One region of the Paraburkholderia sp. RL18-085-BIA-A genome, then DNA from elsewhere that is predicted to be linked to it. Evidence: riboswitches for the same ligand, from Rfam matches in the RefSeq annotation. Region 1 holds a riboswitch; each other region holds the start of a gene.
What was found. Region 1 has a riboswitch for cobalamin ahead of P0D89_RS28250 (TonB-dependent receptor domain-containing protein). Riboswitches for the same ligand answer to the same signal wherever they lie in the genome.
Positions count from the first base shown of each region.

Region 2: linked by a shared signal. The riboswitch ahead of cobW (cobalamin biosynthesis protein CobW) and the one ahead of P0D89_RS28250 (TonB-dependent receptor domain-containing protein) in region 1 are both predicted to bind cobalamin.
Region 3: linked by a shared signal. The riboswitch ahead of P0D89_RS14620 (ferredoxin-like domain-containing protein) and the one ahead of P0D89_RS28250 (TonB-dependent receptor domain-containing protein) in region 1 are both predicted to bind cobalamin.

Region 1 covers NZ_JARESU010000051.1:20,232-29,832, forward strand. Annotated here, with positions in the region: gene cobD (threonine-phosphate decarboxylase CobD) at 1-443, shown strand, start outside; gene P0D89_RS28220 (cobalamin-binding protein) at 531-1,451, shown strand; gene cobC (alpha-ribazole phosphatase) at 1,458-2,048, opposite strand; gene P0D89_RS28230 (adenosylcobinamide-GDP ribazoletransferase) at 2,033-2,809, opposite strand; gene cobT (nicotinate-nucleotide--dimethylbenzimidazole phosphoribosyltransferase) at 2,847-3,908, opposite strand; gene P0D89_RS28240 (ABC transporter ATP-binding protein) at 3,946-4,785, opposite strand; gene P0D89_RS28245 (FecCD family ABC transporter permease) at 4,785-5,846, opposite strand; gene P0D89_RS28250 (TonB-dependent receptor domain-containing protein) at 5,874-7,835, opposite strand; cobalamin riboswitch at 7,928-8,188, opposite strand; gene P0D89_RS28255 (ATPase) at 8,397-8,753, shown strand; gene P0D89_RS28260 (cell division protein ZapA) at 8,750-9,064, shown strand; RNA gene ssrS (6S RNA) at 9,167-9,348, shown strand; gene P0D89_RS28270 (EVE domain-containing protein) at 9,482-9,601, shown strand, end outside.
Region 2 covers NZ_JARESU010000158.1:2,648-12,248, reverse strand. Annotated here, with positions in the region: gene P0D89_RS44915 (cobyrinic acid a,c-diamide synthase CobB) at 1-1,224, opposite strand, end outside; gene cobO (cob(I)yrinic acid a,c-diamide adenosyltransferase) at 1,228-1,830, opposite strand; gene P0D89_RS44905 (cobalamin biosynthesis protein) at 1,827-2,336, opposite strand; gene cobA (uroporphyrinogen-III C-methyltransferase) at 2,333-3,142, opposite strand; cobalamin riboswitch at 3,367-3,605, opposite strand; cobalamin riboswitch at 3,673-3,952, shown strand; gene cobW (cobalamin biosynthesis protein CobW) at 4,191-5,282, shown strand; gene cobN (cobaltochelatase subunit CobN) at 5,289-9,116, shown strand; gene P0D89_RS44885 (magnesium chelatase ATPase subunit I) at 9,113-9,601, shown strand, end outside.
Region 3 covers NZ_JARESU010000017.1:50,146-59,746, forward strand. Annotated here, with positions in the region: gene P0D89_RS14610 (hypothetical protein) at 29-244, opposite strand; gene P0D89_RS14615 (hypothetical protein) at 872-1,021, opposite strand; cobalamin riboswitch at 1,465-1,669, shown strand; gene P0D89_RS14620 (ferredoxin-like domain-containing protein) at 1,752-3,278, shown strand; gene P0D89_RS14625 (precorrin-8X methylmutase) at 3,271-3,897, shown strand; gene P0D89_RS14630 (precorrin-2 C(20)-methyltransferase) at 3,898-4,629, shown strand; gene cobJ (precorrin-3B C(17)-methyltransferase) at 4,626-6,401, shown strand; gene P0D89_RS14640 (AAA family ATPase) at 6,447-9,071, opposite strand; gene P0D89_RS14645 (metallophosphoesterase family protein) at 9,068-9,601, opposite strand, start outside.

The sequences.
Region 1 (9,601 bases):
GCTCGCCGGGCAAATTCTTCGGACTCGCCGGTGTGCGCGCGGGGTTCGTGCTCGGTGCGCCCGCGTTGCTCGACACCTTGCGCCGTTCGCTGGGCGCATGGACCGTTAGCGGTCCGGCGCGCCATGCGGTCAAAGCCGCGTTCGCCGACGAAGCATGGCAACGGCAAATGCGTGCGCGGCTCGACGGCGAAAGCGCGCGACTGGCCGGCCTCCTTCAGGTTCAAGGTTTCGCTACGCACAGCACCCCGCTCTTCGCGTGGACCGACGACGCGCGCGCCGCCGCTTTGCATGAAGCGTTGGCGCAACGTGGCGTGTGGACGCGGCTTTTCGCGTCGTCGGGCAGCGTGCGTTTCGGCTTGCCCGCGAGCGATGACGAATGGGCGCGCTTCGACAAAAGCTTGCGCGCAGCGGTGCAGGCCATCGACCCCACGCGAGCCGCTTGAGATGATGCAGCACACGTGGCGTCGCCCGACACCCTCGCGGTCATCACGCACGCCACACAACCAACGCGATTTCAACATCCTCGCCCGATGACCCGTTTCGCCCGCTTCGTTCCGATCCTCATCGCCGCTGCGCTCTACACCACCGCGCCGCACGCGCACGCCGCGATCACCGTCACCGACGACACCGGCGCAACCGTCACGCTGCCCGCACCGGCGCAACGCGTGATCAGCCTCGCGCCGCACGTCACCGAACTGCTGTATGCGGCGGGCGGCGGCGCAAAAATAGTCGGCGCCGTGTCGTATAGCGACTACCCGCCCGAAGCGCAGCAACTGCCGCGGGTCGGCGACAACAAGGCGCTCGATCTCGAGCGCATCGTCGCCTTGCAGCCCGACCTGATCGTCGTGTGGCGGCACGGCAATGCGCAGCGGCAACTCGATCGTCTGCGCGAACTGCACGTGCCGCTGTTCTTCAGCGAGCCGCATCATCTGGACGACGTGGCCGTGTCGCTGACGAAGCTCGGACAATTGCTCGGCACGTCGCCTACCGCCGATACGGCGGCGGCCGCATATCGCCGCGACATCGCGCGCTTGCGCGCGCAGTACGCGAGCCGGCCGCCCGTCAGCGTGTTCTATCAGGTGTGGGACAAGCCGTTGATGACGCTCAACGGCGAGCATATGGTCAGCGACGTCATCACGCTGTGCGGCGGGCGCAACGTGTTCGCAGGACTTCAGCCGCTGGTGCCGACCGTCTCGACGGAAGCGGTGCTCGCCGCCAACCCCGAAGCGATCGTCACCGCAGCGCCCGGCGCGACCCGGCCCGACACCAGCTTGCCGCAGCTCGACACATGGCGCGCGTGGCCGGGCCTGATCGCGGTCGCGCGCCACAACCTGTTTGCGATCGACGGCGATCTCATCAACCGCCCGGCGCCGCGCCTCGCGCAGGGCGCGCAGCAGCTGTGCGAAGACCTCGAAACGGCGCGCTCGCGCAGAAAGCCCGCCGCGCAGTGACGCGGCTCACGCGTTCCAGCGCGCCAACGACCACTGCAGCGATTCGTCGTCGCGGCGCAACCAGACCATCCCGGCCATATCGAGCGACCATTTCAGGCAGCGCTCCAGCGGCATATCGAGCACCAGCGACGCGATCACGCGCATCACGCCGGCATGCGTGACCACATACGCGGGTGACAGCTCGCGCGTTTGCGCGAACGCATCGAGCCACGCGCGCACCCGTTCGACGAATTGCGCGACGCTCTCGCCGCCATGCACGCGCGCGTGCTCGAAGTTGGCGGCCCATTGGTCGAGCAGCGTGCGATCAATCGCGTCCCAGCGCTGCGCCTCCCAATCGCCGAAATTCATTTCCTTCAGCCGGTCGTCGTGACTGAGCACGCAGCCGAAGTCGTTCGCCATCTCGGCGGCGAGCGCCGAGCAGCGTGTCAATGGACTCGACATCAACACGCGTGGCGCCGGCACCTGCAGTTTGGCGAGCTTCAGCGCGAGCGCGCTCGCCGATATCTCGGCGGCGTCGGCGAGCGGGACATCACTGTGGCCGTAGCACACGCCCGCATCGAGTGCGACGGCGGGATGACGAATCAGGACGATATCCATGCTAGCCCCACCAGGTAGATGCTCAATTCGAAAATCTGCTGCGCGAAGCCGAGGCAGTCGCCGGTGTAACCGCCAATGCGTCTAACGAAGTAACGGCCCATCACAAGTCGAAGCACGATCAGCACCGCGAACACCGAGCCCGCGAAGCGCCAATCCGGCGCGCCTGGTCCGTTCGGCCACAACAGCCACGGCAGACCGAACAGCGCCGCGCACAGCAATGCCGGACCGCTCAGGCGCTGCGCGACCGGCTTGGCTTTGCCTTCGGCGCGCACGTAGTCGAGCGTGGCCAGATAACTGATCGCGCACGCGCGGCTCGCCGCATGCGCGGCAATCATCAGACTTGCGGCGCGCAGCGGCGGCAACGCTGCGAGCGTCTGCCACTTCAACGCGAGCGCAATCACCAGCGCGATGGCGCCGAAAGCGCCGATGCGTGAGTCATGCATGATGCGCAACGCATCGTCGCGCTTATATGCGCCACCGAACGCATCGACGCAATCGGCGAGACCGTCCTCGTGAAAGGCGCCTGTCACCAGCAGCGACGCGGCCATCGACAGCAGCACCGCCACGCCTGCCGGAAACACATGCAGCGCCGCCAGATAGACGAGCGCGCTGAACGCGCCGACCAGGCCGCCGACCAACGGAAAATAACGCGCCGCCGCGTTCAGATAATGCGGCTCGAAGCCGACCCAGCGCGGCACGGGCACGCGCGTGAAATAACCGAGCGCCGTGAAGAAGTAGCGCAGTTCCGCGAGCGGGTTCATGAGCGGGCCGAATGCTGGTTCGTTGTGATAAAGCGCCTCAAGCTTCGCGATTCGCGACGCCGGCCGAATCGAAGCTCGCCATCTCGTTGACGAATGCCACCGCCGCGCGCAGCAGCGGCACGGCGAGCGCCGCGCCGGTGCCTTCGCCGAGCCGCATGTCGAGCGACAGCAACGGTAGCGCGCCAAAATGATCGAGCATGCGGCGGTGCCCCGCCTCATTCGACGCATGCGCGAACACGCAGTACTCACGGATGTTCGGCGCGAGCGCATCGGCGACCAGCAGCGCCGAGGTCGCGATGAAGCCGTCGACGAGGATCGTCATCCGCGCTTCGGCGGCCGCGAGATACGCGCCGGTCATCATCGCGATCTCGAAGCCGCCGAAGGTGGCGAGCACGTCGAGCGGACGGATCACTGCGGCGTGATGCGCGAGCGCCGACGCGAGCACGTTGCGCTTTTTCGCAAGCCCCGCGTTGTCGAGACCGGTGCCACGGCCGACGCATTCGTCGATCGGCACGCCGCACAAGCGGCTCATCAGGCACGCGGCCGACGACGTGTTGGCGATCCCCATCTCGCCGAAACCGATCACGTTCGTGCCGAGCGCCGCGTGATGACGCACGCGCGCCGCGCCCGCGTGCATCGCTGCAAGCGCCTGCTCGGGCGTCATTGCGGGCTCACGCGCGAAGTTGCGCGTGCCGCTCGCCACCGGAATGTCGACGAGTCCTTCCGTCGACGCAAGCGCCGTCGCGATGCCCGAGTTGACCACTTCGAGTTCGAGGCCCGCGACCTGGCTCAACGCGTTGATCGCCGCGCCGCCCGCGAGAAAATTGGCGACCATCTGCGCGGTCACCGCTTGCGGATACGGGCTCACGCCCTCGGCGGCAATGCCGTGGTCGCCGGCGAACACGATCATCGCCGGGCGCTGCACCGTAGGCCGCGTGGTGCGCTGGATCAGGCCCATCTGACGCGCGAGCGTTTCGAGCCGGCCAAGACTGCCGGGCGGCTTGGTCTTGGTATCGATGATGTGCTGCAGCTCGGCGCGCAGCGTTTGATCGAGCGCAGCTACTTCGGGCAAACCGGCCGGGAGTGGCAAAGAAGTCATGGACGTGGTCTGGAAAGGGAGTGATTGGATGAAATGGCTAGCCTGCCGGCAAGTCATTGCCGGCAGGCGATTCGTGACGCGCGCGCGGCGCGGGAATCAGCGCCTCGTGTTCGCCGTCGCGAATCAGGATCAATGGATAACCGAACGCGCGGCTCGTCAACGTGGGTGTGAGCACATCGTGCACCGCTCCGGCATACGCGCCGCCCTCGCCGTCGAGCAGCAGCGCGTGCGTCGCGAAGCGGCGCGCGAGATTCAGGTCGTGGCACGAAAACATCACAGTGCGGCCCGGCTCGCGTGTCCACGCGGCGAGCGCTTCGAGACAATCGATCTGATGATGCAGATCGAGATGCGACAACGGTTCGTCGAGCAGCAAAAGCGGCGTGTCCTGGCACAGTACCGCCGCCAGCGCCACGCGTTGGCGCTCGCCGCCCGACAACGACAGCACGTCGCGCGCGGCGAATGCGGCGAGGCCCAACAGGTCCAGCGCGGCGTGTGCGGCGGCGCGATCAGCAGTGCGCTCCCAGCCCCAGCCGCTCAGATGCGGAAACCGATTCAGCAGCACGATATCGAGCACGCTCGCGCTGAAGGCGTCGGGCGCGCTTTGCGGCATCAGCGCGCGGCGCTGCGCGAGCGGCAGCGCACGCCAGTCGGACACGCGCACGCCATCCAGTTCGACATGACCCGCCGCCGGCCGCAACAGACCCGCGAGCGTGGACAGCAGCGTGGTCTTGCCCGCGCCGTTCGGCCCGGCGACGCACCAGATCTCGCCCGCGTAGAAGGTGTGCGTGAACGCGTCGAGCAAGGTGCGCGCGCCGGCGCGCAAGGTCAGATGTTGCGCGCTGAGAGCAGGATGGGACACGGTGGCTGGTGATTGCATCATCGGCGCCTGCGCAACAGCATCCAGAGGAACACCGGCACGCCGACTATCGACGTGATCACGCCGACCGGCAATTGCGCCGGCGCGATCACGGTCCGCGCGATCAGGTCCGCGCCCATCACGGCGACGCCGCCGCCGAGCGCCGCGGCCGGCAGCAGCATGCGCTGATCGTTGCCGAACGCGAGCCGCAACATGTGCGGCACCACCAGGCCGACAAAGCCGATGGTACCTGCCGTCGTCACGGCAGCGGCCGCCGCGAGCGACGCCACCAGATACACGCGCAAGCGCAGCGACAGCACCGCGACGCCCAGCGCCTGCGCTGCTGCATCGCCACGCAGCAGCACATTCAGACGCGGCGCTGCCGGCACGATTGCCAGCAATGCAACGACGAGCGCGGCGAGCGCCGTCCACGGCATCGCGCCGCCGTTCAGATCGCCGGTCAGCCAGAACAGCATGCCGCGCAGACGGCTGTCGGGCGCGACGTTGAGCAGCAGCGTGATGAGCGCGCCCCACCCCGCCGCGATCACCGCGCCGGTCAGCAGCAAACGCGGCGACGTGTCCTGCGGCTCGCCGCGCCACAACTCGCGGCGCGCGAGGCCGAGCACCAGCAGGATCGACACGAAGGCGCCGGCAAATGCGCTGGCGTCGACGATCCACCACGCGCAGCCGGCGATCATCGCGACCAGCGCGAACGTCGCCGCACCGCCCGACACGCCCAGCACATAGGGTTCGGCGAGCGGGTTGCGCAACAGCACCTGCAACAACGCGCCGGCCAACGCGAGCAACGCGCCGCACGCGAAGCCCGCCACCGCGCGCGGCAAACGCAGCGTGCGCACGATCTCGCCGGCAAGATCGGACGATGCGGCCGACCCGGGCGGCAACACGTGCGACGGCAGCAGCGCCGCCAGCACGCGCCCAGGCGCGAGCGACACGCTGCCCAGCGCGAGCGACGCCATCAGCACGGCCAGCGCGATAACCGCGAGCGCGAGCCAGATCGCGGCCGCGCGCTTCGCGCTCATCACACGCAGGGTCGCGGGCAACGAGTCCGCATGATGGCTCATTCGCGCGACCTCAACACGGCGCAGCCATCACTGCTGTTGCCAACCAACCGTGACATACGCACCGCGTCCCGGCGAGTTATACGAGTAGGCCGTTTCATAGTCCTTGTTGAACAGATTCTGGATTTGCGCCACCACGTACCACGCTTTCGTGATGTTGTAGCGCGCCGACAGGTTCACGATGCCGTAGCCGCCCAGCTCGCCGCTGCTGTCCTCGCGCGGGCCGCTCACGATCCACTCGCCGCCGACGCGCCATCCCGCGATGCTGCGATTCACCGCCAGCGAACCGAAACGCCGCGCGCGCCGCAAGAGGTCGACATCGTTGTCGAGGTCGACGGGATTTTGCAGCGTCAGCGACGCGCGCACGTCCGTCTTGCCGACATGCCCGCTCCACGATCCTTCGAGCCCCTGCACCTTCGCATGGCCGACGTTTTCGGCCAGGTAGATGCCGGGCGTCACCTGCGCGTAGTCGATCAGATTCGAATAGCGTGTCTGGTATACGCTCACACGCATCACGCCGAGCGCGCTCGACGCGTACTGCAACGCCGCTTCGATCGAGTGGCTGCGCTCCGGCTGGATCGACGGATTGCCGCTGATCGGATAGTACAGATCGTCGAAGCTCGGCGCGCGAAACGAATCCGCGTAGCTTGCGGTTGCCTTCCAGTGCCCGGTGATGTCGAAACCGTAGCCGAGATAGTAACTGTTCGCCCCGCCGAAATCGGAATACTGATCGTGGCGCATGTTGGCCTGAATCTGGTTGCGCCCGAAGCGTCCCGTATAGCCGACGAAGGCCGAATCCACGTGACGGCCCGGCGCGGCGAACGTATCGGAGTCGAGGCTCTGGTCGAGATGCTCGTAGCCGACCTGCAGCTTCTGCTGCGCGGCGAACGCGAAATCGTTCTGCCACGTGTACTGGCGATTGTCGGTATCGAAGCGGCCGTTGTATACGCCGTTAGTGTTCGACACGCTGCGGTCGTCGCCTTCGGCGACGATGAAGCGCGTGGTCCACCAGTCGGTGAGTTTGCCGTTTGCGAACACCGACGCCTGGCGCACCTTGCTGTACAGGTTATTCAGATCGGTCGGCACGCCGTATGCGTTGTCGTAGCTGTCGTTGCCGTTCGACTGGAAGTAGTTGACGCCGGCGTCCCATCGGTCGTTGAACTGGTGACGCAACGAAGCCGAGATGCTCTCGTTCAGATAGCCGTTCGCGTTCGGATTGGCGTTGGGCGCCTGCTGTGGATCGAGCGACGAAAAGCCGTCGTCCTTCGTGCGCGCAAGCGAGATGCTGAAGGTCGTGCGGCCGTCTTTATCCAAGGCGCCGTTCATGCCCGCCTGCTGCGTCTGCGTGTGATAGCTGCCGTAGCCGACCGAAAAGTTGAAACGCGGCGGATGGTCGCCGCCCTCTTTCGTGAACACCTGGACCACGCCGCCGATTGCGCCCGACCCGTATAACGCGGACACGTTGCCGTTCACCACTTCGACGTGATCGATCTGGTCGAGCGGAATCTGCCCGAGTTGCGGCGCGCCGAGACTCACCGAATCGACCCGCACGCCGTCGATCAGCAACAGCGTTTGGGTTGACGACGCACCGCGCAAATAGACGCTCGCCGTCGATCCAGGGCCGCCTGTGCGCGAGATTTGCGCACCGGGTGCGAGTTGCAGCAAGCCGGGCAAGTCGGTGGCTGTGGTGTCGGCGATATCCTGCTGGTCGAATAGCGAGGTCTGCGGAATCGCATCCGCGAGCGCTTGCGGCCCGCGTTCCGCGGTTACCACGACTGGCGACAACACGATGGACGATGCATTCACGAAGTCGGCATCCGCGTCGTTTGCGGACGCGGACGAAGACGGCGTGACAGGTGCAGCCGGAGATGTGGACGCAGCAGCGGACGATTCGGAGGACGACTCAGCGGACGACGCAGCAGCCTGAGCATGCACGAGGAGCGGCAAGCCCGCAAAAGCGACCAATGTCGCGCGGGCGATGGGGCACAGCATGGGATGGCATTCCTGTGAATAGCGGGCGCGGCCCGCTTCCCCGCAGGCCGATGCATAACGAGGCAACCCACGCCATTAACATTTTTGCGGGGGGCGTACCTCTCCCTCTGGCCGGTATCCGGGCTGGCGACACATCGATCCCGCCTTCCCACGCGTAACGCGCAGTGGCACACTCGCATGTTGAACTTCGAACACGCGTCGGGATCGACTTGCATGACGAATGCGGTCGCTTACCGTTGCGGGGGCAGCGCAGTTTCGCGAGTTCAGTTCAGATGAACGGCGCGTTCTGCTTCCCGTTTAACTGCGCGCACTGTTGACAAGCGCGCGCGGGCACCAGAGTGCGCGCAGTTTATGAGCGGGCTCGAAATGCGTCAAGAAAGGTTAATCCACGCGCCATCTGTTTCTGTAAAGTGCAGGTTATTGTCCGATGGGCGAGTACTTTTTCATCATATGGTCGGCAAAAGCCTGCACAAAGCGATGTTGTTACGTCTCGAAACGAGACAATTGTCGGAACCTGCAATATTCCGCGCTAAAATGCGATGTCTTTAGAGGACGCAGCACATGCTCACCGAACTCGAATCACTCTCACAAAATATCGGCAAGCTGATTGCGATCAGCCAGCGCCATCATGAAGCGCGGCTCGCGCTCGAAGAGCAACTCGCCCAGTCGCGTGCCGAAGCGGAAACCACCCGTGCCGAACTTGCCCAGTTGCGCGAAGAGCGCGATGCACTGCAAGCGGAACGCGACACGCTGTCCGCCAAGATCGACGACGCTCAGGTGCGCCTGAATGCGATTCTCGAAAAACTGCCGCGCGCACGTGCGAGCAGCGAGCCGGATAACCAGCTCGATCTGCTCGAGCCCGCTCAGCACGCAGTCGAAGCGGAGAGCGACGTTACCCGCCACGGAGAAAACGCATGACCAGCAAGCAGATCGAAGTCTCGATTCTCGACGTGCCCTATCGTCTCGCGTGCTCGCCGGAAACGGAAGGCGCGCTGCTCGAAGCGGTCGCCCGCGTCGACGCCGAAATGTCGAAGATCCGCAATAACAGCAACGTGCGCGGCACGGATCGCATTGCTGTCATGGCTGCGCTGTCGCTGGCATCGGAACTGCTTAGGCTGCAATCCAGCGTTCGACACGGAGAAGCATTTCCCGCTGAAGAAATCCGGCGTACAATGCAGCAAATGAACGAACAACTGGGTACTGTGATCGAGCAGTACAGCATGCAGTAACTATCTGCCGGCCGGTCCCGAGATCGGCTGCGGATTCAAACGAAGTACGCGAGCAAGCCTCGGCAAACGTTTGAGTTCAATCGTTTAAGCTTCATCGGTTTAGCTTCCCTGCCTGGTTCGCCAAGGTCATATATTCCTTGAACCAATGCCATGTGCACGGTTGCGGAAATTTGTAGCACGGGTGTGCGCGTCACTCTGTCTGATGTACCCGAAGTGTTGCTAACTGCGACCAATTCTGAACCCCCGGTTCAGGATGCCGGCCTAGCGGCTAAGGCGGGGACCTTATCTGGAACGGCATCGGACTTCGGTCCGGTGCCGTTTTTCTTTGGGCGTCGGTTTTCCTGGGCGTCTCATTGGCGATTCATTAGGCTGCGATTTTCTTCCGCATCGTCTAACCTCTAACGTTCAATTCGATTCATGCGCTACTGGCTAATGAAGTCCGAACCGGACGAAGCAAGCATCGACCATCTTGCCAATGCACCGCATCGCACATTGCCGTGGACCGGCGTGCGCAATTATCAGGCGCGCAACTTCATG
Region 2 (9,601 bases), on a different contig from region 1:
CACGATCGAGCCCGCGCGGTACACGGCCTCGCCGGGCGCATCGCTGTGCGCGCGGGTGGCCGAACGCAAGGGCGCGAGCGGGGTGTTCAGCGTCGAGTAATGAAACGTGTGCCCGGTCAGCGGTCCGTGCAGGCTGTCGATCTGCTGCATGCCGAGCGCGGTGAAGCGTGTTTGCATCCTAGCGTGGCCGGGCAGCAGGCCGAGCATCGGCGTGCTGGCGCCCTGCGTGTCGGTCAGCTGGTCGAGCAGGTAGAGCATGCCGCCGCATTCGGCGACGAGCGGTTTGCCAGCGGCCGCATGCGCGCGGATCGACGCCGCGCTGCGCGTGTTGGCGGCGAGCGTGCTCGCGTGCAGTTCGGGGTAGCCGCCAGGGAGGTAGAGCGCGTGGGCGTCGGCGGGGAACGCTTCGTCGGCGAGCGGCGAGAAGTAGTCGATGTGCGCGCCGAGCGCTTCCAGCAGCGCGACGTTCGCCGGATAGATGAACGAGAACGCGGCATCGCGGGCGATCGCGATCCGCTTGCCTTCCAGCAGACGCGGCAGCATTGGCGGCACGGGCGCGCCGAATTCGACCGGCGGCGGCAACGCGGCCAGCGCGATCGCCTCAAGCGTATCGGCGGCGCGCGCGAGGCGCGCGTCCAGATCGTCGATCTCGGCCGCCTGGTGCAAGCCGAGGTGGCGGTCGGGCAACGCGATTTCATCGCTCGCCGCGATGTATCCGCACCAGCGCAGCTCGGGCGGTAATGCTTCCTCGAGCATTTGCGCGTGCCGCGCGGAGCCGACGCGATTCGCGAGCACGCCGTAAAACGGCACCTGCGGCCTGAAGTGCGCGAGCCCGAACGCGACCGCGCCGAAAGTCTGCGCCATCGCCTTGGCGGAGATCACCGCTAGCACCGGCACGCCGAAGGCCGTGGCGAGATCGGCGCTGCTCGGCGTGCCGTCGAACAGGCCCATCACCCCTTCGATCAGAATCAGATCGGCTTCGGCCGCCGCCCGCGCGAGCAGGTTGCGGCACGCGGCTTCGCCGACCATCCACAGATCCAGCGACAACACCGGCGCGCCGCTCGCACGTTCGAGGATCATCGGGTCGAGAAAGTCCGGCCCGGTCTTGAAGACCCGCACGCGCCGCCCCAGCCGCCGGTGATAGCACGCGAGACCGGCGGTGATCGTGGTCTTGCCTTGCCCCGAAGCGGGGGCGCTGATGAAGAGGGCGGGGCACGCTGACATCGCTCAGAACTCCACGCCGCGCTGCGCTTTTACGCCTTGCTCGCGGTACGGATGCTTGACGATGCGCATTTCGGTGACGAGGTCGGCGGCTTCGATCAACGCATCCGGTGCGTGACGGCCGGTCACCACCACGTGCAGCATCGGCGGGCGCGCGTTCAGCACCGACAGCACTTCGTCGAGCGGCAGGTATTCGTACTTCAGCACGGTGTTCAGCTCGTCGAGTATGACCATCTGGTACTCGCCGCTTTCGATCATCCGGCGCGCTTCGTTCCAGCCTTTGCGCGCGGTGGCCATGTCGGCATCGCGGTTCTGCGTGTTCCAGGTGTAGCCGTCGCCCATCGTGACGAAATCGCAGTTGGCGATCGCGCCGAGGAAGTCGCGCTCCGACGTATGCAGCGCGCCCTTGATGAACTGCACGACGCCCAGGCGCATGCCGTGGCCGAGCACGCGCACGGCCATGCCGAAAGCGGCGGTGGTCTTGCCTTTGCCGGTGCCGGTGTTGACGATCAGCAGGCCTTTTTCGACGGTGGCGCTGGCCTGCTTCTTCTCATGGCCTTCGCGCCGGCGCTCGGTCATGCGTTGATGCGATTCGGGATCGGTCTTCATCGAAGGTCCTGTTGGTGAGTGTCGATGTTGTCTGGCGATTGGTGGCCGGTGTGGGCGGCGGTCGTGGCGATCGCCACGGTGACGCCGGCGTGCAGCGTTTTGGGTACGAGGAGGCGAGCGCGAGCCGAGACGGGCGCGTCCGTTGCGGTCAGCGGAGTTCGCGTGTCGGATGCATCAGGCGTGGCATACGCGGCGCCCAGTTCGGCCGATGCGGCGAGCAACGCGCATGGTTCGCAGACCCCATCCACGCCGAGATGGTCGCGCACCACCGCCGATGGGTTTGCTACTGCCATCGCTGCGATCCGCTCACGGCTGAACAATTGCAGCATCAGTGAATGACGCGCGCAGAACGCGAGTAGACCTGCCTCGTCGGCTTTGGTATCGACCGAGGCGACTACGCTAATCTGATCGAATGCACGTGCGCCGAGCGCGGCGCGCACCGCCGCTTCGATCTGCTCGGCCGAACTGTGCAAGCGGCAACCAATGCCGACGCTCAGCGTTTTCATTGGCTGCCCGTTCCGTGCGTCTGGACGGGGGCTACCGCATCAGCGGCGTGAACCTCGACCCCATCAGCCTCTTCGGCGTGCGCCGCTGCCCGCGCCAGCGCGAGCGACGCCACGCCGCCGATCACCACGATCGCCGGCGAGCCGAGTCCGGCGCGCGCGACGGTGTCGGCAAATTCGCCGAGCCGCGCGAGCACGTGACGTTGCCCGGGGCGCGTCGCCGACTCGATCGCCGCGCACGGCGTGTCGCCGCCCATACCGGCCGCGAGCAACGCGCCGACGATCTCGGCGAGCCGCCGCATGCCCATGTAGATCACCAGCGTCATGCGCGTGGCGGCGAGCGCGGCCCAATCCGGCTCGCCGCTGCCCGCGCCGTGTCCGGTGACGAACACCACGCCCTGCGCGTAGTCGCGGTGCGTGACCGGAATGCCGATCGCCGCGGGCGCCGCGATCCCCGCCGTGACGCCGTTGATGACTTCCACCTCGATGCCCGCCGCGTGCAGCGCCTGCTGTTCCTCTCCGCCCCGGCCGAATACGAACGGATCGCCGCCTTTCAGCCGCGCGATACTGCGTCCGGCGCGCGCATGCTCGAGCATCTGCGCGACGATGCCGGCCTGCGGCGTCGACGGATGCCCGCCGCGTTTGCCGACGTAGACGACCAGCGCATCGGCGCGCGCGAATTGCAGCACGTCGGGATTCACCAGATCGTCGACCAGCACCACGTCGGCTTGCGCGAGCGCGCGGGTCGCCTTCAGCGTCATCAGTTCGACGTCGCCCGGGCCCGCGCCGATCAGCCACGCGCGCGTCATCGCGGCGTGCATGGCGCGCGCCATGGCGTGACTGACGGGAACAGGCAAAGTGCGAAGAAGCGCCGGACGGCGGATATCGAGGTCATGCGGTGCCACGGATTCGGGCTCGACGAGCAAGCGGCTTGCAATGCTTTCCCCGGGAAAACACCAGCCCACGCGCGACGTCGTGCATCAGCGCCTTCACATCCGTCCCTCGCGGATTCCGGCGGCCGGCGGCGTGACGTTCGCCGCCTCCGCGTCTGGCCGGTATCCGGGCTGGCGGCCTCATGCGCTTTGCCTTCCCGTCCGGTTCGTCGGACAGTGGCATTGAAAACGCATGCGCGGCGCAACAGAAATGAATCTGGCGTCGCAGGTCGCTTACCGTTGCGGGGACAGCACAGGTTGAGCGCATCTCGCGCGGCCTGTTTCCCGTTTAACTGCACACGCGAATGCATGTGCGGGCACCAAACGCGCGCATACGATAGCACATGGCGCCCCGCCCGATAAGCGCGCGAGGCGGGCGTTTCCTTGACGGCGCAAGGCTGCGGGCCTACACTCGCACGCACTTTGGTGCTCGTGTGCGCGCTCGTGCGCATGCAGTTAAACGGGAAACAGGGTGCCCGCCTGCTTTGGACCGGGCCAACCTGTGCTGCCCCCGCAACGGTAAGCGAAAAGCAGCGCCGGCTTCATCGCCAGGTGCCGCGGAGCCGGCTTCGATGTCCACGCGCAAGGCCGCGTCGGCATATCACCACTGGGCGAGAAATCACTCGCCCGGGAAGGGGAAGCGGCGCTTTCGCCAGCCCGGATACCGGCCAGAATACGCAGGACGCTCGTCGCGGGGATGCGACGGCACGTTCATGATCTCATTCCCACTTTCTGCGCGTTTTTCCGCGCTGTTACGCGTTTTTTAAGTTGTGGCGGCAACGCCGTCGTTCGTCCCCGTATGTCGTGTCGTGACGGTTCCGGCTTGCAGCGCGTGCGCCCCGCGCAGCTTCGCCGCGCCGCCTCATGCAGGCAAGCGGGCACACACGCCGGCACGCTGGCGCAACGCCTACGGATGGACCTCACGATGCAAACTCAAATGCGCAAGATCCCCGTCACCATCGTCACGGGCTTTCTCGGCAGCGGCAAGACCACGCTGCTGCGGCACATTCTTCAGCATGCGGGCGGCAAGCGCATCGCGGTGATCGTCAACGAATTCGGCGAACTCGGCATCGACGGGGAAATCCTCAAGGGTTGTGGGATCGGTTGCGACGAAAACGGCGTCGAGACCGAAGGCCAACTGTATGAACTCGCGAACGGCTGCCTGTGCTGCACCGTGCAGGAAGAGTTCTTCCCGGTGATGGAACGGCTCGTGGAGCGCCGCGAGCAGATCGATCATGTGCTGATCGAGACTTCCGGGCTCGCGCTGCCCAAGCCGCTGGTGCAGGCGTTCAACTGGCCGCAGATCAAGAACAGCTTCACCGTCGATGCAGTCGTGACGGTGGTCGACGGCCCCGCTTCCGCAAGCGGTCAGTTCGCCGACAACCCCGTTGCGGTGGATGCGCAGCGTAAGGCCGATCCGAATCTCGACCACGAGTCACCGCTGCACGAGTTGTTCGAAGATCAGTTGTCCGCGGCCGATCTGGTGATTCTGAACAAGACCGATCTGCTCGACGATGCGCAGCAAAGCGCGGTCGAAGCCGTGATTCGCGAAGAAATTCCGCCGCAGGTGAAGATCGTGCGCGCGCATATGGGGCAGCTCGATCTGCACACGCTTCTGGGTCTCGAAGCGGCCTCGGAAGAAACGATCCACCTGCGCCACGATCACCACGGTTCCGCCGACGACGCCGATCATCACCACGACGAATTCGATTCAGTGGTCGTGCATGCGAACGCGCCTTCGCGTGAAGCGGTGATCGCCGCGCTGCAAGGCCTTGTCGAAACGAACACGATTTACCGCGTCAAAGGTTTCGCGGCATTGCCGGGCGCGGCGATGAGGCTTGTGATTCAGGGCGTGGGGCGGCGCTTCGATAGTTACTTCGACCGGCGCTGGCTAGCTGGCGAAGGCACGCAAAGCCGCTTCGTGCTGATCGGCGAAGACCTCGATCGGGCCGCGCTGCAACGCGCGTTCGATACGGCGCTCGGCATGTGGTCGAGCGCCGAAGCACGCGAGGCGTAAGCGCTCATGCATCTGCTGCGCACCACGCCGGGCGGCTTTGTCGACGATACGCAAGGCGTGATCCGTATCGATCAGCAGCCCGCCGATATCGTGGTGCTGAGTTCCGCCGACACCACGCTGTCATTGCTCGCGAGCGTGTTCCCGCGGCTGGGCGAGGGCTGCCCCAGCGTGCGGCTCGCGAACGTCACGTATCTGCGGCAACCGGCCTCGGTTGACTTCTACGTCGAGGACGTGTTGCAGCACGCGCGCGTGGTGGTAGTCGATCACCTCGGCGGCGAAGCGTACTGGCCGTATGGCATTGAACAGGTCGTCGCGCTCGCGCAGCGCAAGCAGCAGACGCTCGCGATGTTTTCCGGCGACTTGCAGGAAGATCCGAACCTGCTCGCGCGCAGCACCGCCGACGCCGCGCTGTGTCATCAGCTGTGGCGCTATCTGCGCGAAGGCGGTCCGCAAAATGCCGAGGCGTTTCTGCGCTGTATCGCGCATCGCGCGTTCGGCTGGGGGCGCGAGCCTGCGCAGCCGCGCGCGTTGCCGGCCGCGTCGCTCTACCATCCCAAACACGATACGCCGACCATCGCCGACTGGCAGGCGCGCTGGCAGCCGGGTGCGCCCGTCGCGGCGATCCTGTTCTACAAGGCACATCTTCAGGCGGCCAACACAGCGGTGTTCGACGCGCTGATCGACGCGCTCGAATCGCAAGGTCTCAATCCTTTGCCGATCGCAATCACGTCGCTGAAGGACGCGGTGAGCCGTGAAATCGTGCAGACGCTGTGCGCGCAACACGAGGTCGCGCTGGTGCTGAACACGACCGCGTTCGCCGCGTCCGCGATCGACGACCCCGAGCCGCTCGCGCTCGCTGGCGACGCGCCGGTGTTCCAGGTGATCCTGAGCGGCGGCAATCGCGACGACTGGCTCAAGGACAACCACGGCCTCAACTCGCGCGATATCGCGATGCATATCGCGCTGCCGGAAGTGGACGGCCGCATCATCACGCGCGCGATCAGCTTCAAAGGGCTCGCCTATCGCTGTCCTCATACCCAGGTCGATGTGGTCCGTTATCAGCCGGACCTCGAGCGTGTGGGCTTTCTCGCGGAACTGAGCCGCCGCTGGTGCCGTCTGCGTTCGCTCCATAACGCGGACAAGAAGCTCGCGTTGATTCTGGCCAACTATCCGATGAGCGAAGGGCGCATCGGCAATGGCGTGGGGCTCGATACGCCGGCGTCGGTGGTCGGCATCCTGTCGATGCTGCGCGACGAGGGCTATCGTCTCGCGCAATTGCCCGCGGACGGCGACGCGCTGTTAAAGAAGCTCACCGAGGGCGTGACCAACGATCCGGTGGTCCGCGATCTGCGCCCCGCGCTGCAAAGCCTCGCGCTCGACGACTATCTGACGCACTTCAACGCATGGCCCGCCGCTGCGCGGCACGCATTGAACGCACGCTGGGGCGCGCCCGAGCAGGACCCGACGTTGCGCCGCGGCCGTTTCATGATCGCGGGCTGGCGCTGCGGGCAGGTGTTCGTCGGCATCCAGCCGTCGCGTTCGCGCGAGCAGGGCGATTACGCGAGCTATCACGACGCCGAGCTGGTGCCGCCGCATGCGTACCTCGCGTTCTATTTCTGGCTGCGTCACCAGTTCGGCATCGACGCGGTCGTTCATGTCGGCAAGCACGGCAATCTCGAATGGCTGCCCGGCAAGAGCGTCGCGTTGAGCGATGCGTGCTGGCCCGATCTGATTCTCGGGCCGATGCCGCATCTGTATCCGTTCATCGTCAACGATCCGGGCGAGGGCAGTCAGGCCAAACGCCGCGCACAGGCCGTCATCGTCGATCACCTGATGCCGCCGCTCACGCGCGCGGAAAGCTATGGGCCGTTGCAGGACCTCGAGCGCCAGGTCGACGAATACTATGAAGCGCTGATGGTCGATCCACGCCGCTCGAAGCTGTTGCGGCGCACGATTCTCGCGACCATCGTCAAGCACAAGCTGCACGAGGAGCTGAGCCTCGCCGCGCCGAACGGGCTAGACGACGAGGACACGCTGCTCACGCGCGTCGATGCATGGCTGTGCGAGTTGAAGGAAGCGCAGATTCGCGATGGCTTGCACACGTTCGGGCAGTCGCCCGGCGGGGTGCAGCGGCGCGACACGCTGCTGGCGTTGGGGCGTTTTCCGGTCGGCGATGGGCGAGGCGGCAAGGCCGGCTTGATCGACGCGCTGGCGCGCGATCTGCGCATGGACCATCTGTTCGATCCGTTGTCGGTGGACTGGTCGGCAGTGTGGGAAGGCCCGCGTCCCGAAGTGTTGCAGCAGGCGAGCGATGCGCCCTGGCGGCATTGCGGCGATACGCGCGAGCGGCTGGAGCTGCTGGCTACGCAGTTGTTGAGCAGCGTGTGCCGCGATCGCCCCGATGTGGACGACGCGCCGTGCCCGACATCACGCGTGACACCGCCAGCCGGCACGTTGCCGCAAGCGGAGCAGGTCATCGCGCGTTTGCGCGACGATGTGCTGCCGCGGCTCGACGCATGCGGTCCGCAGGAAATGCTGCAACTGAAGCGCGGCCTCGAAGGACGTTTCGTACCGCCGGGACCGAGCGGTTCGCCATCGCGCGGGCGGCCCGACGTGCTGCCCACCGGCCGCAATTTCTATTCGGTCGACACGCGCGCGGTTCCCACGCAAGCCGCGTGGTCGCTCGGACTGAAATCCGCGCAGCAGTTGATCGAGCGGCATCTGCAGGAGCACGGCGATTATCCGCGCGCGATCGGACTCTCGGTGTGGGGCACCGCGACGATGCGCACCGGCGGCGACGACGTCGCTCAGGCGCTCGCGCTGCTGGGCGTGCGGCCCAAATGGGCGCCAGGCAGCCATCGTGTGACCGACTTCGAGATCATGCCGATCGAGGCGTTCGACCGGCCGCGTATCGACGTCACGTTGCGCGTGTCGGGGTTCTTTCGCGACGCGTTTGCAAACGTGATGCACCTGTTCGACGCCGCCGTCCAGGCGGTCGCCGAACTCGACGAACCCGAAGCGCTGAACCCGATCCGCGCGCGCGTGCAGCGCGAACGCGATGCGCTCGTCGTCCGTGGCATGGACCCCGCCGAGGCGCGCAAGCGCGCCGGCTGGCGCGTGTTCAGCGCGAGGCCCGGCGCGTATGGCGCGGGTCTGCAGGAGATGATCGACACGCGGCAATGGCAAACCGATGCCGATCTGGCCAATGCGTACCAGGCGTGGGGCGGTTACGCGTACACGCAAAAGAACGCCGGCGAAGAGGCGCGCCATGCGTTCGGCGCGCGCCTCGCCGCGCTGGACGTGGTGCTGCAGAACCAGGACAACCACGAACACGACCTGCTCGATTCGAACGACTATTACCAGTTTCAGGGCGGCATGGTCGCGGCGGTGCGGCATCTGGCCGGCACTCAGCCGAGCGTGTATCACGCGGATCACAGTAATCCGGCCGCGCCGCGCGTGCGCACGCTGCATGAGGAGATCGCGCGGGTGATTCGCTCGCGCGTGGTCAATCCGAAATGGCTCGATGGCGTGAAGCGTCACGGCTACAAGGGCGCGGCCGAAATCGCCGCGACCGTGGACTATCTGTACGGTTACGACGCGACGGCGCGCGTGATCGCGGATCATCAATACGCGCTCGTCACCGATGCTTACCTGAACGACGCCGATACCCGCGAATTCTTGCAACGGCATAACCCGCATGCGTTGCATTCGATCTGCGAGCGTCTGCTCGAAGCGATGCAGCGCGGTTTATGGCAGGCGCCGGGCGACTATCGCGCGCAAGTCGAACAGCATCTGCTCGCGAGCGAGCAGCAGATCGAAGGAAGCCAAACATGAATGCAGCAAAGCCGGCAGCAACCCATCAGGCGGCCGGGCGACCCATCCAGCGGCCCGCCTTTCCGTTTGCCGCGCTGATCGGCCAGGCGCCGTTGCAGCAGGCACTGTTGCTGGCGGCGATCGACCCCGGGCTCGGCGGCGTGCTGGTCAGCGGGCCGCGCGGCACGGCCAAGTCGACCGCGGCGCGCGCGCTCGCGGAGTTGTTGCCGCAAGGGCAACTGGTGAATCTGCCGCTTGGCGCGAGCGAGGATCGGCTGATCGGCACGCTCGATATCGAAACCGTGCTGCGCGACGGCTCGGTGCGGTTTTCGCCGGGCCTGCTCGCGAAAGCGCACCAGGGCGTGCTGTATGTCGATGAAGTTAACCTGTTGCCCGACGCGCTCGTCGATGCGCTGCTCGACGCGGCGGCGAGCGGCGTGAATACCGTCGAACGCGATGGCGTGTCGCACAGCCACGACGCGAGCTTCGTGCTGATCGGCACGATG
Region 3 (9,601 bases), on a different contig from region 1:
CCCCTGGCCGTCCGCAAGGGGATTGCTTTCATGTGAACGGCTTGAACATGGCACGGCTGGCCCGTTCCGCTTCGCGTGCCGCCTCGGCTGCGCGTTGCGCCTTCAGGCGCTTCTCTTCGGCCTGAAGCCATGCAAGAAACTCGCGCGCGGCCGTGAGCGAAATCAGCACCTCACGCTTGCCGAAGCGCGTTTCGTCGGGGCCGCGCCCGTTCTTCTTCAGCCGCTGGTAAAGCTGTCGGCTCATACGGCGATTCGCGCAGAACGCCGTTGTCGTCATGTACGTTTCGCGCGCATCTGTTTGTGGCCTCCTCCTGGGATTCATATCGGGACTGGCACGCACACGCAGCCCTGCTCAAAGCATGGAAAACACTGATGCGGCGCGATGAGTTCTGTCTGAACTTCGCGTCGCCGTTTTATGGCATGTCGCTATGGGAAGTGATGGACCGGGGCGAACTGGCGTTGCCCGAAGGTGCGCCGTCCTACATCGGTGCGCGTTCGGCTTACGCGCGCTGCTCATGGATGGGGTTACGTGCGACGGGATCGATCCGACCAAGGAAAAAGCCGCCGCGATAATGGGCATGGACGCGGCACTCTCCTCGCTCAAGCGCGAATGCGTGGAGAAGGGACCGGACTACAAAGAAGTGCAGCATCAGCGCGCGACCGAAATCCGGCTGATGAAGGAACTGGGGTTGACGCTTCCGGACTGTCCAGAAGCGTCGCGGTGGCCGAAGCCGGCAAAGTTGACGAATCACCACGGTCGAACTGATACCCGCTCCGGCCGCGCCACACGACGACGCCGAACCAGATCATCAATATAGCGAGCAAGGCGACCACGTAAAAGGGATTCATATCGTGTCGTGTCCTGCCCTGTTCAACGGCAATCGCAGGCAGTGCGCAGTGAAGCGAACAATCTGCGCAATGGGGAAAACAGACGCAACGGATTCAGGCGGAAATGGCTGTCGCGCGTAATGCCTGCGCGGCTGTGCAGATGCGTCACTTCAATCAGGGAAAAGGGGCTCATGGCAATCTCCGTAAGGACCTCAAAAATGTTCAATGAGAGGATATGTCAGGGATGTTCCGTCCAGGATCGGACTGATCAGAAACAACCGTGTCCCCCAATTCATGGACCTGCGGCAAGACAACGCATCAAGGCTTCGCGCTGAAAATCAGCACGAAGCCGCTGCCACCCGCTGAAGCAAACCTGCCTCAACCCGCCACACGCAAAACCACCAAGGTCTTTTTCGCATGCGAGTTAGCCGCGCCCATCCCTGAAGATGTTGCACAAAAAATGCGTGGGGCAGACTGCGAATCGCAGTGCGCGATTGAGCGAGTGCTGCAGGAAGGCTGGACCGAAGGGCCGCGCCGGAGGGGCGTCCCGCCCTGAATAAAGCATGTGCGGGGCTTGGGAAGATACCAGGTCGCGCTATAATGGCCCGCCAATGCCCACAGATTGCCCCAAACACGTTTTAAGGCCGTATTTCCGGCATCGAGAAACGCCGCAAAGGCGACCCTGACGTGGGTTTTGACATCGCCTGCAATGAACCCTTGGAACTACCCCGCAACTATATGCAGCGAGTCTGCCTGCGCTGCGCGCCACTGGTTCGACCGGAACGGCCGCGACGGACGATGACCTGCCAGCCAGGAGACCTGCCGGCGAGACTGTTCGTGCCAGCCAGCATCGGGCGGGGTGTGCCGATGCCGCAGCAATCCGCCTCGCGGCTTGCTCGGGCCGTCGCGCGACGCTAAACCCGGTGTCCTTCTTGACTCAAGCATCGCCCTCCACTGTTTTGCCCGACGCGGCTGCGACACCGCGGCTCTCGGCGTGTCCGGGGCTGCTGCGCATCGTCGCCGCGCGCGACGGCGGGATCTGCCGGATCAAACTGCCGGGCGGCGAACTGAGCGCGGACCAGGCGCGCGTCGTCGCCGATGCGAGCGCACGGCACGCGGCCGGGGTGGTCGAGCTGACCAATCGTGCGAACCTGCAAGTGCGCGGCGTGCGCAGCGGGCATGAAGCGGCGCTGATCGCGGAGCTGGTCGATGCGGCGCTTGGGCCGACGCCTCTGCGAACCACCGACGCTGCGGACCCTTCGAGCACCGCAGCGGCGAGCGCAGCGGACGACGTGCGCAACGTGATGATCAGCCCCGCAGCCGGACGCGACCCGTTCGCGCTGACCGATACGACATCGCTATGCGCGGAACTGCTGACGCTGCTGCAAAGCGAATCGCGTTTCGCGACGCTGTCGCCGAAATTCGCGCTGCTGCTCGACGGCGGTGAGCGTCTTGCGAGAATCGATCATCCGCACGATGTCTGGTTCGCGGCAACGGAAAGTCACGATGGCGTGCGATTCGTGTTCGGGTTGGCGGGTTGTCCGCCTGCGTTTGCACTCGCGCAAGAAAATGCGAGCGCGGTTGCCAATTCGCCTTCGCTTACCAAGGCGGCGATCGGCGCACAAAACGCGGCCACCCCAACCCACCATCAATCTCGCGTCAACGCCAAAGGCGCACTAGCTGCCGTACTGCCTTCGCAAGTTGCCGCTCTCTCTCGCGCGCTGCTGCATACGTTCCTCGACCTCGCGCCCGCCGACACCACCCGCATGCGTCACCTGCTCGCCACGCACGACGTCGACGCACTGTTGCAGCACGCCCAACGCTACGCCGACTTCCCGCTATCACGCGACGCAACGTTCACTGAATGGCGCCGCAGCACCCCAGCCGATCCCACACTTCGTCTAGGCGCGCACGCTCAACGCGTGTCAGGAACGTGGCACGCAGGCGGCCAACCGCCGCTCGGCCGTCTCGACGCCGCGATGCTGGAAGGCCTTGCCGCGCTCGCACAGCAACATGGCAATGGCACACTGCGCGCCACGCCCTGGCAAAGCGTGCTGCTGCCCGACATCCCGACGCACGCGCTGCCTGCCGCGCTGGCCGGACTGAACGCACTCGGCTTCACCTGCGATCCCGCGCAACCCATCGCGCGGCTAATCGCGTGCGCCGGTTCGAGCGGCTGCACAAAGAGTCTCGCCGACACCAAAGCCGACGCGCTGCAACTCGCCGCGCTGCTGCCCGCCAACGTCGACGTGCATCTGAGCGGCTGCGCACGCTCCTGCGCCGCCGCGCATTGCGCGCCGTACACGCTGCTGGCCGCCGCGCCCGGCCTCTACGACCTTTATCGACGCGACGGCCAGCCCGGTTTCGGCCAGTGCGTCGCGCACCAACTGACGATCGCGCAGGCCGCCGACATGCTCGACCACCTGTCCCGGAGTGACACAGATGCTTGATTACATACGCGACGGTCAGGAGATCTATCGCCAATCGTTCGCGACGATCCGCGCGGAAGCCGATCTCTCGCGCATTCCCGCCGACCTCGAAAAACTCGCGGTGCGCGTGATCCACGCGTGCGGCATGGTCGACGTGGTCGACGCGCTGCAGTTTTCCGCGCACGCGGGCAGCGCGGGCCGCACGGCGCTCGCGCAAGGCGCGCCGATTCTGTGCGATGCCGGCATGGTCGCGCAAGGCATCACGCGCGCACGGCTGCCCGCGCACAACGAAGTGATCTGCACGCTCACGCACCCGGACGTGCCGGCGCTCGCGCGCGAGCTGGGCAACACGCGCTCGGCCGCCGCGCTCGAATTGTGGCGTCCGCAACTGGCGGGCAGCGTCGTCGTGATCGGCAATGCGCCGACCGCGCTGTTTCATCTGCTCGACATGCTCGACGCCGGCGCGCCGAAGCCCGCGTTGATCCTCGGCTTTCCGGTGGGCTTTGTCGGCGCGGCAGAATCGAAAGCGATGCTCGCCGCGGACAGCCGCGGCGTGCCCTATGTGGTGGTGCACGGCCGGCGCGGCGGCAGCGCGATGGCCGCCGCCGCCGTCAACGCGCTGGCGACGGAGGTCGAATAAATGAGCGTGCAAGGACGTCTGTTCGGACTCGGCGTCGGCCCCGGCGACCCCGAACTCATCACGCTGAAGGCGCTGCGGCTGTTGAAGGCGGCTCCGGTGGTCGCGTACTTCGTCGCGAAGGGAAAGAAAGGCAACGCGTTCAGCATCATCGAAGCGCATTTGCACGATGACCAGCAGCATCTGCCGCTGGTCTATCCGGTCACGACCGAAGCACTCGAACCGCCGCTCTCGTATGAGGCGATCATCGCCGACTTCTACGACACCGCCGCCGGGATCGTCGCTGGTCATCTCGATGCGGGCCGCGATGTCGCCGTGATCTGCGAAGGCGATCCGTTTTTCTACGGCTCGTACATGTACCTGCACGACCGGCTCGCGCCGCGCTACGAAAGCGAAGTGGTGCCCGGAGTGTGCTCGATGCTCGGCGGCGCGGCGGTGCTCGGCGCGCCGCTCGTGTATCGCAACCAGAGTCTCTCGGTGCTGTCGGGCGTTCTGCCCGAAGATGAATTGCGCCGCCGTCTCGCCGATGCCGATGCCGCCGTCGTGATGAAGCTCGGCCGCAATTTCGACAAGGTGCGGCGCGTGCTCGGCGAACTCGGTCTCGCGCAGCGCGCGCTCTACGTCGAACGCGCGACGATGGGCAATCAGCGCATCGTGCCGCTCGCCGAAGTCGATCCGATGGCGTCGCCGTATTTTTCGCTGCTCGTCGTGCCGGGGGAAAAATGGCAAGGATGACGGCGCCCGCGATCGTGATTCTCGGCGCGGGCGCGTTACAAACCGCGCGGCGCATTCAGGCGCTGTATGTCGAGCGTGACGCCGGTGCGAATTGTCAGGTGCATGCGTTGCAAGGACGAGTCGACGCCGACGTGCCGTACACCGAACTCGGCGCGCACCTGTGCGAGCTGTACGCGCGCGGCACGCCGATCGTCGCGTTGTGCGCGGCCGGCATCGTGATTCGTTGCATCGCGCCGCTGTTGTCGAACAAGGGCATGGAGCCGCCGGTGCTGGCCGTCGCCGAGGACGGCAGCGCGGTCGTGCCATTGCTCGGCGGGCTGGCGGGCGTCAACGTGATGGCGCGCGAGATCGCCGCCGCGTTGGCGGTGCCGCCCGCGATCACGACGAGCGGCGAACTGCGCTTCGGCACCTGCGTGCTCAATCCGCCCGATGGCTACGCGCTTGCCGATATTGGACAAGGCAAACGCTTCGTGTCGGATCTGCTGGCGGGAGAAAGCACGCGCATCGAAGGCGACGCGCCGTGGCTCGACGACGCGCAGTTGCCGCGCTCCGCATCGGCGCGGCTCGCGATTCGCGTGACGCCGCGCGTGTGGAACGGGCGTGAGGACGAGTTGGTGATTCATCCGCGCAGCGTGGTGGCGGCGGTGATCGGTCCGGGTGCGGGTGCGGGTGCGGGTGCGGGTGCGGGTGCGGGTGCGGGTGCGGGTGCGGGTGCGGAGATCGTCGCACGCGTGCGTGACGCGCTGGATGCACACGGTCTCGCGCCGCTTTCTCTTGCGGCATTACTCGCTTCGTCCGATAGCATGGCCGACCCGACGCTGGCCGAAGCCGCCGCAAGCTTCAGCGTGCCGCTGCGCTTCGCGCAGACCCGCCCAGAAGATGGAGAACCGCCCGCCAACCTGCTGCATGCCGCGCTGCGCATCCCATACGAAACACTGCACAACGGCATCGACACAGGCGTCGCGCTGGCCTTGGCGCCGCTCGCAATCGACCCCGCCACGATCGGCCGTGCGCGCGGCCGTCTCACAGTGATCGGCCTGGGGCCTGGCACCGCGGACCTGATGGTGCCCGCCGCGCGCAAGGCGCTCGACGAAGCCACCGACATCCTCGGCTACGAGACCTACGTGAAAATGGCCGGCCCGTTGCGCACCAACCAATGCGTGCACGGCACCGACAATCGCGAGGAAATGCAACGCGCGCGGCACGCGTTCGAACTCGCGAGCGAAGGACGCTCGGTGGTGATGGTGTCATCGGGCGATCCGGGCGTGTTCGCGATGGCCGCCGCCGTGCTCGAAGCACTCGAAGCGTCGCAAAACCCAGCGTGGGCCGCCGTCGAACTGTCGATCGTGCCGGGTGTGTCGGCGGCGCTCGCAACCGCTGCGCAAGCCGGCGCGCCGCTCGGCCACGACTTCTGCATGCTGTCGCTGTCCGACAACCTGAAACCGTGGACCATCATCGAAAAGCGTCTGCGGCATGCGGCCGAAGCCGATCTGGTGATGGCGTTCTACAACCCGATTTCGCGCGCGCGTCCGTGGCAACTCGACAAAGCGCTGGACATCGTGCGGACCTACCGCCCGGACACGACCCCGGTGGTGCTGGGGCGCGACATCGGCCGGCCCGGCGGCACGCTGCGTACGCTCACGCTAGGCGAATTGCGTTCGTCAGACGTGGATATGCGCACGATGGTGATCGTTGGGTCATCGACCACGCGCAAATTCGCGAGCGGTATCGACGGCGCCGAGTGGGTGTACACGCCGCGCTGGTACGAGTGAGCCGGCACGCGCCGGCCCCTCGCCACTAGAAGCGAAACGCGTGCGCTACGCCGCCACCCTCAGGTCTTCGAGCGCCCGCTGCCGCACCCCTAGGTCGTCCCACAACTCCGGATGGCAAGTGAACACCAGAATCTGGTGGCGCGTCGCCGCGTCGATCAGCGCGCGTTTGATCGCGTCGCGCCGCGCGGCATCGGTATGAACCGCCGCGTCGTCGAGCATCAGCAGGGTCGGCCGGCCCGACGCCTTCAACAGGTCCGCATACGCGAGCCGCGTCAGAATGCCGAGCTGTTCGCGCGTGCCGAAACTCAACGCATCGAGCGTATCCGCGCGGCCATGGCGATCCAGCGTCGCGGGGCTCAGATCGTCGCCGAGCGCGAGCGTCGACTGCGGGAAAATCCGCTTCAGATAGTGCCCAAGCCGCTCGGTCAACGGCGCGCGCAGTTGCGCGAGCGCTGCGTCGCGTTCGTCGACCAGTACCTCGTCGAGCAGACTCAACGCGCTCGCCCGCAAGCTTAGTTCGTCCTTGCGGCGCGTGGCCTGCTCGACCCGCGCTTCGAGCGCCGCGAGGCGCTCGCCGAGCCCGGACGCCCCGACCGTCTCCAGCTGGCTGCGCAATTGCGCGATCCTCACCTGCCGCTCGTGCTGCTCGTTGCGCGCGAGTTCCGCCGACGCGCGATAGCGCTTCGCCTCGGCCGCCGGATCATCGAGACGCGCCGCGTCCAGTTCGCGTTCGCGCGCTTCGCGCTGCTTCCTCAACGCGTCGACCTGCACGCGCTGCTCGACGATTTTCGTCTGCCACTGCGTGCGGTTGCGACGATAAGCTTCGTCGTTCAACTGCGCTTCCTTGCGCTGCAACTGCGCGGCGAGCGATTCGGCGGTTGCGATGCCGGTCGATCTTTTTTCCGCCGCTTGCGCCAGCACTTTTCTCGCAGCCTCCAACGCATCGCGCGCAATGTCCGCGTTGCGGCGCGCTTCGTCGAGCGGCGGCGCGGCGGACACATCGGGCAAGCCGGCCAGCCGTTCGTTCGACGCCTGCAAGCGCGCAGCCGCCGAAGCCAGCGCGGTCCGCAGCGCGTCGATGCCTTGCGGCGCGTGCACGTCGAGAATCTTCGCCTGACTTTTCTGCTGGGCGATCAGCGTCTTCCACTTTTCGTGCCGCGCCTGCCCGTCGCCGAGCGACGCGACACCCAGCACCTGCAACGACTGCGCGTGCGCGGCTTCGAGCGACGCGAGTTCGGACAATTGCGCGGACAGGTCGGAGACACCTGGAATCACGCGCAATTCGCCGAGTTCGCCGAGAGCGATCAGCTTTTCGTCATCGACACGCAGCACGCCCTCGCCCGTGATCTGCGCACCGTCGACCGTCAGCACGCCGTTCAGCCGGTACTCGATGCGCGTCATCGCCGCTTCGGTGCGGGCGCGCAGCACGGTCAGCTCGCCATCGAGCGCGGCGAGGCGCTTGAGCTTCGCTTCGTCGATCTCGACGGCCGCGGCGTCGCGCGCGGCTTCGAGGACCGCGTCGTTCGCCTTGCCCGCGGCGGCGATCGCCGCGTCGAGCCGCTCGCTCTCGGTGCGATAGAAACCGATCTGGCTACGCAAGTCGGCGGCAGTCACAGCGGCGTTCGCCAGTTCGAGCGCGCGGTTCGCATCGATGGATGCCTGCTCGAATTGCGCGACGCCGGTCGCCGCTTGCGCATGCTCGGTCTGCGCGGCCGACACGTTGGCCCGCGCCGCATCGAGTTGCTGGCGATCGCGCGCGACGACTGCTTCGAGTTCGGCGGCGCCCTGCTCCTGCTGCAGGGACAGCGCCAACTCGGCCTCGCTCACCTGCAGCGATTGCGCCAGTCCGTGCAGACTGCGTTCGAGCTCCGCGGCGGCATCGGCGCGCTGCTGCGCGAGTACGGCTTTCTGTTCGTGAAGCTCCCACGGACGCTTGCGCTGGGTGTCGTCGAACGCTTCCTGCCGCGACGCGAGCCGCGCGATGTTCTCTTCGAATTGTTGCCGCTGCTGTTGCAGTTCGTCGCGCTCGGCAATCGACGCGGCCAGCGCCGTTTCGGCTTCGGCCAGCGGCCCGGTGGCCTTCTGCGTGCGCGCCGTCAACAGTTGCCGCAACTCGCGCTGCACGGCGGCGATCAATGCATCCTCGCCCGCCGATTCGCTGCCGCCCGACAATTGCGACAGCGCATCGCGCAGATACTGCGCCGCATGCCCCGTCGAATCGCGCAGCGCCTGCGTGCCGCCTTGCTGGACCCACAGGAGCCCGGGCACGCCCGCGTTCTCCGCCTTCAGCGGCCCGCGCGCGGCACGCGAAAAACCGAGCAGCGCGGCGAGCTTGTCCTCGGCTTCGTCCTCGCCGAATACGGCTTGGCCGATCCGCAGTTCGCAGCGCTGACGCGTGACGAATTGCTTCGAGAGCCGGCACTGAACGCCGTCCAGATCGAAGCTCACTTCGACCGACGGCTGCCCGCTCGCCTTGCCCCAAGGCAGCAGATCTTTCAGATGCGAGGCCTTGTAGCGTTCGAGAAACACCGCGCGCACCGCTTCGGCGACCGTGCTCTTGCCCGCTTCGTTCGGGCCGGTGAACAGATTGAGACCGGGCTGCAGATCGTCGATGACGAGCCGTGCGCCGAACTGCTTGAACTCCTGGATCGCAATACTTTGCAGCTTCATGCGGACCTCGCTTCGCGCGGCAATTCACGTTGAAAACGCGCCAGCAGCAACAGGGCTTCGGCCGCGCGCTTGACCTGCTGCGGATCGGATTGCGGGTCTTCCTGCAAGCCGCGCAGCCGCGCCACCACTTTCGCGAGGTAGCCGCTTTGCGCGCCGAGTTCGGCCAGGTCGTCGGCGGTGGGCAGCACTTGCAGGGCGCTCAGATCGACGCGCAGCGCCCGCACACGCGCGCGGGTTTCTTCGACCGCGACGTGCAACGCTTCGGCGTCGGCCAGCGCGGCGGTGCCGCTCACGCTCACGCGCAGCACGTCGTGATTGCGCAACGCCGCGAGCCTTGCCTTGAGCGCGTCCACATCGGTCGGCACCGAAATCGTTTCGTCCCAGCGATGCCATTGATATTGACCGACCCGCACCGCTTCGACCCGCGGCGAGGCGCCCGGCTCATTAAGCGTGACGTCGAGCACGAAGCCTGGATCGTTCGCGCGAAAACGGTCCTGCTCGTGCGTGCCGGCGTACCACGTGCGTTCGTC